DNA from 3 places in the Rhizobium cerradonense genome. Region 2 is predicted to be linked to each of the others. Evidence: predicted binding sites of a transcription regulator. Region 2 holds the regulator's gene; each other region holds the start of a gene.

Region 1 (3,277 bases), on a different contig from region 2:
ATGCCGTCGTCGGAGTGCGCATCGCGCCAACAAAGCCTTCCGGCAACAGGCGCTGGCCCTTCCAGACACCATCCTGCAGCAGGAATTGGCCAAAGCGCGCCCAGTCGCGCGGCGTCGCATAAAGATAGGAACTGCCGACATAAGTACCGCGCTCATCGGCTTCCAACACAGCGCTGAACATGCCGAGCGGCGCAAACAACGCTTCACGCGGATAGGTGATCGCCGCACTCTCATTGGGAAGCTTGTTCATCCAAATCCGAGAGAGCAGCGTCGCCGTGCCGCTGGAATAGCTGAATCGTTCGCCTGCCGCCGCCTCTTGAGGCGCACTCGAGGCAACCCTGGTCGAATCCGGATCGAGATAGAGCATGCGCGTCACGTCTGAGACTGCGCCATATCCCTCATTGAAGGCCAAACCGCTCTCCATGCTAAGGAGATCGCTGAGCTTGATGTTCTTGCGCGCGTCGGCACTCCATTGCGGCAAAAGATTCTGATCGTCGAAGGACATGCGGCCGGAAAGCATGAGGCGGCCGATGATGGCGGCATTGACGGTCTTCGTCATCGACCAGCCGATCAAAGGCGTGCCCTTGTCGAATCCCTCGCCATAGGTCTCCGCGATGATGCGGCCGTTCTTGACGACGACGATGGCGCGCATGGCGGGACCGGCAAAGTCCGGATTGGCAAGGAGCTTGGAGAGCGCGAGGCCGGTGTCGTCTTGGCCCAGCACGGCCTTATCGCCATCCGGCCAAGGAGAATCGCTTTTGGCCGCTTTGATCTTATTGAGGAACGCCGCGCTGCGCGCCGCCGGCAGATCGCCGTCCGGCACCGTCGTGCAGCCGAGCGCGCCGCGGTAGAGCGCATAGTTTGGTGCAAACATGCCGAGAAAGCGGGCGGTTACCACGCCTTCCTCTCGATTGACCGAAACCCGAACGAGCTTCAGCGCCGGATTGCCCGGCGCCTGCACGTCATCCGCCAATATCCGCTCGGGATCGCGCTTGGCGATAAAGGTATTCGAGCAGACGATCTTGGCGGCATAGCCGTCCCCGACCCTCAACAATTCCGGTGGCCAGACCGAAAGCCAGACCGCACCGCCCGCGACAATGATCAGCAGCAAAAAAACAAGAGCCCCGACCACTCTCGATATTAAACGCATATCACACACCCTCCGAAGGAATGCGGAGACAATCAGGAAATGCAGGAATGTGAAAGACCTATCGTCGCCACAGCCTTGCAAATATCACCGTGACGGCCCTACCGGCCGGGTCTGCCAACAGTCCACGTCATCAGACTGTAGCATTGCCGGGTTACACGCGCTGAACCTGACAAATCGGTGACAAGACTCAGATGACGGAATTTGCCCCGGATGCCGGTCTCCACAAGAATCGGAAACTCAAGGACGCTCTGCTGCAACACAAGGCTCTGTCGAAGGCCGGCTTTTCGGAGCGCCTGTTCGGCATGTTGTTTTCCGGCCTTGTCTATCCGCAGATCTGGGAGGATCCGGATATCGACATGGAGGCGATGGAGCTGCAGCCGCACCACCGCATCGTCACAATCGGCTCGGGCGGCTGCAACATGCTCGCCTATCTTTCGCAGAACCCGGCTTCCATCGATGTCGTCGACCTCAATCGTCACCACATCGCGCTGAACAAGCTCAAGCTCGCCGCCTTCCGGCTGCTACCCGGACATGCCGATCTCGTGCGCTTCTTCGGCACGCCGGACGTTAGCGCCAATAGCCAGGCATACGATCAGTTCATCGCGCCGCGTCTCGATCCGGCGACCGCCGCTCACTGGGATGGCCGCGACATGTATGGCCGCCGCCGCGTCACGGTGTTCAACCGCAACATCTATAAGACCGGCCTGCTCGGCCGCTTCATCGGCGCCGCCCATGTGCTGGCCCGCCTGCACGGCGTCCGCCTCGGCAAGATGACGGAAGCCCGCACGGTCCGCGAACAGCGGCAGTTCTTCGACAACGAAATTGCGCCGATCTTCGACAAGCCGATGGTCCGCTGGCTACTCGGCCGTAAGAGCTCGCTTTTCGGCCTCGGCATCCCGCCGCAACAATATGACGAACTTGCGAGCCTCGCAGGTGACGATTCCATATCTGGCGTCCTGAAGCACCGCCTGGAAAAGCTGGCCTGCCACTTCCCGATGCGGGACAATTATTTCGCCTGGCAGGCCTTTGCGCGGCGCTATGCCTCCCAACACCAAGGCCCGTTGCCGACCTATCTGCGGCCTGAGCACTACGCCGCAATCCGCGCCAATGCCGACCGCGTCGATGTGCATCATGCCAACTTCACGGAGCTTCTGGCCTCCAAGCCCGCCGCTTCGCGCGACCGCTATATCCTGCTCGACGCCCAGGACTGGATGACCGACGAACAGCTCAACGACCTCTGGGCTGAAATTACCCGCACGGCCCGCGAAGGCGCCCGCGTCATTTTCCGCACCGCCGCCGAAAAGAGCATCATCGAAGGTCGCCTCTCCCCCGCCATTCGCGATCAGTGGGTCTATTTCGAAGAGCGCTCGCAGGAGCTTAACGTCCGCGACCGCTCGGCGATCTACGGCGGCTTCCACATCTACGGGAAAAAAGCGTGAGCCAGGCGGATACAGGTCTTCAGACAAGCTCGAAGAACCATGCCGGACTGATGGACGGCATGTACCGTTACCAGCGGCACATCTACGACCTGACCCGCAAATATTACCTCTTCGGCCGCGATCGCACCATTGCGCACCTCAACGTGCCTTTGAGCGGCTCCCTACTGGAAGTGGGTTGCGGCACCGGCCGCAACATGTTGCTGGCTCATCGTCGCTTTCCCTCGGCGAGACTCTATGGCCTCGACATCTCCCAAGAGATGCTGATTTCGGCCCGCAATAATTTTCGCGGGCTGAAACAAGTACCGGATTTCCGCGTCGCCGACGCCACTGCCTTCTCGGCTGGTGATTTCGGTGTCGACGGTTTCGATCGTGTCATGATTTCCTACGCACTCTCGATGATCCCGGACTGGAAGAGCGCGATCGATGCTTCGCTGAACGCGGTCATTCCCGGCGGCGAACTGCACATCGTCGATTTCGGCCAACAGGAGCGCCTGCCTGGTTGGTTCCGCACCATGCTGAAAGGCTGGCTGACAAAGTTCCACGTCACCCCCCGCGCCGACCTCCGCGCCGTGCTCGAAGAGCGAGTCGCGGCGCGCGGCGCGAAGCTGGTATTCGAAGAAATCGGCCGGGGTTATGCATGGAGAGCTGTCGTCATTAAGCCGGCCGCCTAGCAAAAAAAGTGGAATTC
Region 2 (3,277 bases):
GCTTCGACAACTTCTCCTGGCCTGGCACCTCATAGAGGTTGGACAGGTGCCAGACCTTGTCGGCCTGCGACTTCAGCTCTGCAACCAGATGTGGATGGGCGTGGCCAAGCGAATTCACCGCGACGCCCGCGGCGAAATCGAGATAACGCTCGCCGGTCTCCGTGATCAGCCACACGCCCTCGCCTCGCTCGAACCGCAGCGGAGCACGCATATAGGTGTCATAAAGCGGCGCGGTTTCAGCCATGGCGCATTCTCCTCAATCACAACCTTTAGGGCCAATCGTTTCCTTCGAATGAAACGGGCCCGGAAAAATCAAAAATGCCGCCTTGCGGCGGCATGGGCACTATTGATGTTTTGCACTGCGATGTCAACAAAACTGGCGATTTAGCAGGTGCGGCAGAGCACCTCTCGATGGATGGCATGTCTTCGACAACTTATATTGCATAAATGCCACTCACGTATAGCAAGTTGGGGAAAACCTCGAAATCGATTCCTCAAGATTCCCGCGACTCTTGTCACGGAGTCAGCCTCACACTAGGTTAAAAACCAATTACTAGACTGCATGCGGCGGAACTAGTCACCACAATTTTAAAGCGTTTCACGCCTCGACCCAATTCGAGGCAATGGTGAGGGATTCTGCCATCAGAAACGCGATAGCGGAGACAGGGCATGAATTGGACAGACGAACGCGTCGAGAAGCTGAAAAAGCTGTGGTCCGAAGGTTTGAGCGCCAGCCAGATCGCGGCACAGCTCGGTGGTGTCAGCCGTAATGCCGTCATCGGCAAAGTGCATCGCTTGAGCCTGCCGGGCCGAGCGAAGGCCGGTGGTGCGGCAACCACAGCTCGAGCGCCGAAGCGCAATACCTCGGCCCCACGCGCGCCGAATTACGCCTCGCGCGTTGCAACCCGCACGGTTACCCGCCAGCAGGGTGCGACGATGCTCAAGGAAGAGGTCGAGATCGATACGGTCAGCGAAGTCGAATATCGTCCGGCCGCCAATGTGGTCGTTCCGATCTCGCGCCGCCTCGGCCTGACGGAGCTCACGGAGCGCACCTGCAAGTGGCCGGTCGGCGACCCGCTGAAGGAAGATTTTCACTTCTGCGGCAATGACAGCCCGGACTCTTCGCCGTACTGCACCTACCATCAGCGGCTGGCTTACCAGCCGGTGCATGACCGGCGCCGGGCCGCGCACTGAACCACACCAGACAAAGGAAAAACGGGCCGAAAGGCCCGTTTTCTGTTTCCGCCGCTATGTTGGATGGCCAATCGGGTTGCCCCGATCAGGCCTCCCCCATCAGGCCTCCATGGAATAACCCGCGCCGCGAACGGTGCGGATGACGTCCTGCATGTTGGAGAAATTCAGCGCCTTGCGCAGGCGGCCGACATGCACGTCGACGGTGCGTTCGTCGACATAGATATCATGCCCCCACACGCCGTCGAGCAACTGAGACCGAGAGAAGACGCGGCCGGGGGACGACATCAGGAATTCCAGAAGGCGGAATTCCGTCGGCCCCAACCGCACTTCACGGCTCTTTCGGTGGACGCGATGGGTTTCGCGGTCCAGTTCGATATCGCCGCAGCGCAGTACCGTGGACAGGACCTCCGGGCGGGCTCGGCGCAACATCGCCTTGACGCGGGCCATCAGTTCCGGCGTCGAGAACGGCTTGACGACATAGTCGTCCGCGCCGGTGGAAAGGCCGCGCACGCGCTCGCTTTCCTCGCCGCGAGCGGTGAGCATGATGATCGGCAGGCGCTCCGTCTCCGGCCGCATGCGCAGCCGACGGCAGAGCTCGATGCCGGACACGCCGGGGAGCATCCAATCGAGGATCAGAAGATCGGGGATGCGCTCCTGGAGGCGCAGCTCAGCTTCGTCGCCTCTCAGGATAGTGTCGACCTCGAAGCCCTCGGCCTCGAGGTTATAGCGCAGCAGAACGCTTAGCGCTTCCTCGTCTTCTACAACAGCAACTCTCGGAACCATGCGCCTCTGGTCTCCTTCTCTTGGTGTCTACTTTATTCCGTTACCGAACCGACGGTGTTGGCGGTATCGTCCTTCGGGCGCTCGCCTTCGGGCTGGGCACCGGTCGCCATGTAATAGATCGTCTCGGCGATGTTCGTGGCATGGTCGCCGATGCGCTCGATGTTCTTGGCGCAGAAAAGAAGATGCGTGCAGGTGGTGATGTTGCGCGGATCCTCCATCATGTAGGTCAGCATCTCGCGGAAGAGCGAGGTGTACATGGCGTCGATTTCCTCGTCGCGTTCGCGGATCGACACGGCCTTGTCAGGTAAACGGGTCGAGTAGACGTCGAGCACTTCCTTGAGCTGGACGAGCGCCAGTTCGGAGAGGTGTTCGATGCCGCGGGCGAGACGACGCGGAACGCCGGTGCCCTGCACGGCGATGACGCGCTTTGCGGTGTTCTTGCCGAGATCGCCGACGCGCTCCAGATCGGCGGCGATGCGGATGGAGCCCATGATTTCACGCAGGTCCGCAGCCATCGGCTGACGGCGGGCGATGGTGACGATCGCCTTGTCGCCGACTTCGCGCTCGGCGTGGTCGAGAATGACGTCATCGGAGATGACCTTCTGCGCAAGGCTGGCATCGCCGTTTACCAGGGCGCGGACGCTGTCGCTGACCATCTGCTCCGCCAGGCCGCCCATTTCGGAAATGCGGCGCGTCAGGAACTTCAGGTCTTCGTCGTAAGCGGAGAGAATGTGTGTTGAGACCATTTTTTTATCCTCTAGGTGAAAGATGTGAAAGGAACCGCGCGGGGAGCATCATCAGCCAAAACGGCCCATGATGTAATCCTGCGTGCGGTAATCATCGGGATTGGTGAACATCTTATCGGTATCGTTCTCCTCGACCAGATGGCCGAGATGAAACATTGCGGTACGTTGCGAAACGCGGGCTGCCTGCTGCATGGAATGCGTCACGATGACGATCGTGAAGTTTTCCCGCAGCTCATGAATGAGTTCCTCGACTTTGGCGGTGGCGATCGGATCGAGCGCGGAGCACGGCTCGTCCATGAGAATGACCTCGGGACTGACCGCGACGGCGCGGGCGATGCAGAGGCGTTGCTGCTGACCGCCAGAGAGGCTGGTGCCGGCATCATAGAGCCGATCCTTCACCTCGCCCCACAGCCCGGCCTTCTGCAGACTGGTTTCGACGATATGGTCGAGATCGCTCTTGGACCGATGCAGCCCATGGATACGCGGACCATAGGCCACATTCTCGTAGATCGACTTCGGAAACGGATTGGGCTTCTGAAACACCATGCCGACGC
Region 3 (3,277 bases), on a different contig from region 2:
GCGTCAACAAGTTCGACGTCATCACCGGCGCGCAAGCCAAGGTGAAGCCGAATGCACCGAGCTATACCAGCGTCTTCGCCGATGCGCTCGTGCAGGAAGCGATGCTGGACGAAAAGATCGTCGGCATCACCGCCGCCATGCCGAACGGCACCGGTCTCGACAAGCTGCAGGAATTTTTCCCGGCCCGCTGTTTCGACGTCGGTATTGCCGAGCAGCATGCCGTCACGTTTGCGGCCGGCCTGGCCGCCGAGGGTTTTAAGCCCTTCGCGGCGCTCTATTCGACCTTCCTGCAGCGCGCCTATGACCAAGTGGTGCACGATGTCGCGATCCAGGGGCTACCAGTGCGCTTCCCGATCGACCGCGCCGGCTTCGTCGGCGCCGACGGGCCGACGCATGCCGGCTCCTTCGACACGGCCTTTCTCGCCAGCCTGCCCGGCTTCGTGGTCATGGCCGCCGCCGACGAGGCGGAGCTGAAGCATATGGTGCGCACGGCTGCTGCCTACGATCTTGGCCCGATCTCCTTCCGCTATCCGCGCGGCGAAGGCGTTGGCGTCGATTTGCCGGAACGCGGCGAAATTCTTCAGATCGGCAAGGGCCGCATCGTCAAGCAGGGTTCGAAAGTGGCGCTGCTATCCTTTGGCACCCGGCTCGCCGACAGCCTTGCCGCCGCCGAAGATCTCGATGCGGCCGGACTGCCGACAACGGTTGCCGATGCTCGTTTCGCCAAACCGCTCGACCACGATCTGATCCGCCAGCTTGCCAGCCATCATGAGGTGCTGATCACCATCGAGGAAGGCTCGGTCGGCGGCTTCGGCAGCCAGGTCATGCAATTCCTCGCCACGGAAGGCCTGCTCGACAATGGTTTGAAGATCCGCACGCTGGTCATGCCCGACATCTGGATGGAGCAAGCCAAGCCCGAAGTCATGAATGCCAAAGCCGGTCTCGACCGGGCCGGCATCGTGCAGACGGTGTTCAAGGCGCTGGGCCGCAGCCGGATTATCGAGGTCGTCGGGTAAATCCGGCTTGGCCCGCCATCGATCTACCGTTTGTTCGGATGTCGATCTTCCGGCACTTTAACAGGCGCGCCCTGAGGCGTGGTCGCCCTGTGGGCGAAGCGCGTTGATTTGAATGTGGAAAGGTCGCTGGCTTTGCCTCCACGGCATCTAGTCCGCTTTTGCTGATTAGAATTGAGTGCGGCGTGCTTCGTCTCTTCGCCCTGCGGCAATCAGTCATCTAACTGTCATGAACAAAGCGGAACTTGCAGCAATGCAGGAACGGGCATGTTCGCGTTTTTAAGAGCGATCATGCATCGACTGCTGTCGTTAGCTGCCATCGAGAAGCGGAGAGAACCTTGAACAATTCAGACAAAGAGCACCAGTATTCCGACTGGCTTGAAGCGGAACTGGCCGATACGCTAGACGAAGACTATGAGTTGGAACTCTCGGAACCGGCTCTTTCCGAAGAGATCCGAAAGATTTACCAGAAGGCACATCCGGCTGCGATGCCGCGTATCGACTACTTCCGCACCCTGCTGTCGCTACAGGCCGAACTGATCAAGCTCCAGGATTGGGTGACCTATCACAAGGAGAAGGTCGTCGTGATCTTCGAGGGCCGAGACTCGGCGGGCAAAGGCGGGGCAATCAAGAGGATCACCCAAAGGCTCAACCCGCGCGTTGCCAGGGTCGTGGCGCTGCCAGCGCCATCCGACCGCGAAAAGTCCCAATGGTATTTCCAGCGCTATGTGCCCCATCTGCCGGCGGGCGGCGAGATCGTTCTCTTCGACCGGTCCTGGTACAATCGCTCCGGTGTCGAGCGTGTGATGGGCTTTGCGACGGAAGATCAGGTCGAACAGTTCTTTCACGACGTACCCGAGTTCGAACGCATGCTGGTTCGCTCCGGGATTCGGCTTGTCAAATACTGGTTTTCGATCACCGACGAGGAGCAGCAGCTTCGCTTCCTCGTGCGCATCCACGATCCCTTGAAGCAGTGGAAGCTCTCGCCGATGGATCTGCAGTCCCGCGTGCGGTGGGAAGCCTATACGAAGGCGAAAGAAGAAACCTTCGCGCGCACGAACATTCCGGAAGCGCCCTGGCACATCGTCGAAGGCAATGACAAGAAGCGCGCCCGCCTGAACTGCATCGACCATCTGCTCAGGCAGATTCCCTATGAGGACGTGCCTCACGAGGACATCACCCTGCCGGAGCGCGTCTTCAACCCCAACTATGAGCGCAAGGTGCTGCCGCCGGAGCTTTACGTTCCGTCCAAGTACTAGGGAACGCTTTCGCGGTAGCACTGGCCAAGGGTCATAGCCACCCTCGGCAGCTACCGCTAACTGATATCTGTCTCGCCTCGAAACAGGCGAGACAGATCTCCCCGACCTCCGATGCCCGTCAGAAAGAGCATCAGAGGTTCGGCGTCATCAAGACGCCAGCCTCAGAACTCCTCCCACTCATCCTGGGCAACAGCCGCCGCGGTGGCCTTGCCGCCAAACGCCTTGGCAACCGTGCGGCCCAATGCCCTCGCAGGCGAAGCAGCCGGTCGTGACTGGGCGGTAACGGCCGCAGGACGTTTGGATTCGCGGGGCATGTCACTCAGACGGAACTGGTGCAGGAGCTCATTGAGGGAGGCTGCCTCGCGGGCGAGTGCATGGCTCGCCGCCGTCTGTTCCTCGACCATGGCGGCATTCTGCTGCGTGCCCTGGTCCATATTGTTGACGGCAGTGTTGATTTCCTGCAAGCCGGTCGACTGTTCGCGGGTGGCGATGACGATGGCGCCGACGTGGCGGTTGATCTCCTGCACTTCGGAAACGATCAGTTCCAGCGCCTTGCCGGTTTCGCCGACCAGCGACACGCCGGTGTTGACCTGATCGCTCGAGGTGGTGATCAGTGCCTTGATCTCCTTGGCGGCGCTGGCGGAACGCTGGGCCAGCTCGCGGACTTCCTGGGCGACGACCGCGAAACCCTTGCCGGCATCACCGGCGCGGGCAGCTTCGACACCGGCATTCAGAGCCAGGAGGTTGGTCTGGAAGGCGATATCATCGATGACGCTGATGATGTTGCTGATCTCACCCGAGGACTTTTCGATCTGCTGCATGGCGGAGACCGCCTTGCGCACGACATCGCCGGACTTCTCAGCGCCCTGACGGGCACGTTCGACGAGATGGCCGACATCTTCAGCGCGCTTGGCGGAATCGCGAACCGTCGTCGTCACCTCTTCGAGGGCTGCTGCGGTCTCTTCGACGGCGGCCGCCTGCTGCTCGGTGCGGCGGGCAAGATCG

What was found. The regulator PhoB, encoded in region 2, activates phosphate uptake and scavenging genes when phosphate is short. The targets are predictions, from matches to a motif close to TGTCATNNANCTGTCAT.
Region 1: a site for PhoB is predicted at 1,276-1,292, ahead of PH547_RS03845 (BtaA family protein). Genes of this name have one in related genera too.
Region 3: a site for PhoB is predicted at 1,228-1,244, ahead of ppk2 (polyphosphate kinase 2). Genes of this name have one in related genera too.

The regions. Positions count from the first base shown of each region.
Region 1 is NZ_JAQJCK010000001.1:789,582-792,858, forward strand. Features, by position in the region: gene PH547_RS03840 (serine hydrolase domain-containing protein) at 1-1,150, opposite strand, end outside; gene PH547_RS03845 (BtaA family protein) at 1,342-2,589, shown strand; gene PH547_RS03850 (class I SAM-dependent methyltransferase) at 2,586-3,260, shown strand.
Region 2 is NZ_JAQJCK010000007.1:119,724-123,000, forward strand. Features, by position in the region: gene PH547_RS17295 (aspartate aminotransferase family protein) at 1-244, opposite strand, end outside; gene PH547_RS17300 (GcrA family cell cycle regulator) at 670-1,194, shown strand; gene phoB (phosphate regulon transcriptional regulator PhoB) at 1,294-1,977, opposite strand; gene phoU (phosphate signaling complex protein PhoU) at 2,010-2,723, opposite strand; gene pstB (phosphate ABC transporter ATP-binding protein PstB) at 2,775-3,277, opposite strand, start outside.
Region 3 is NZ_JAQJCK010000003.1:41,459-44,735, reverse strand. Features, by position in the region: gene dxs (1-deoxy-D-xylulose-5-phosphate synthase) at 1-1,016, shown strand, start outside; gene ppk2 (polyphosphate kinase 2) at 1,352-2,272, shown strand; gene PH547_RS07725 (methyl-accepting chemotaxis protein) at 2,434-3,277, opposite strand, start outside.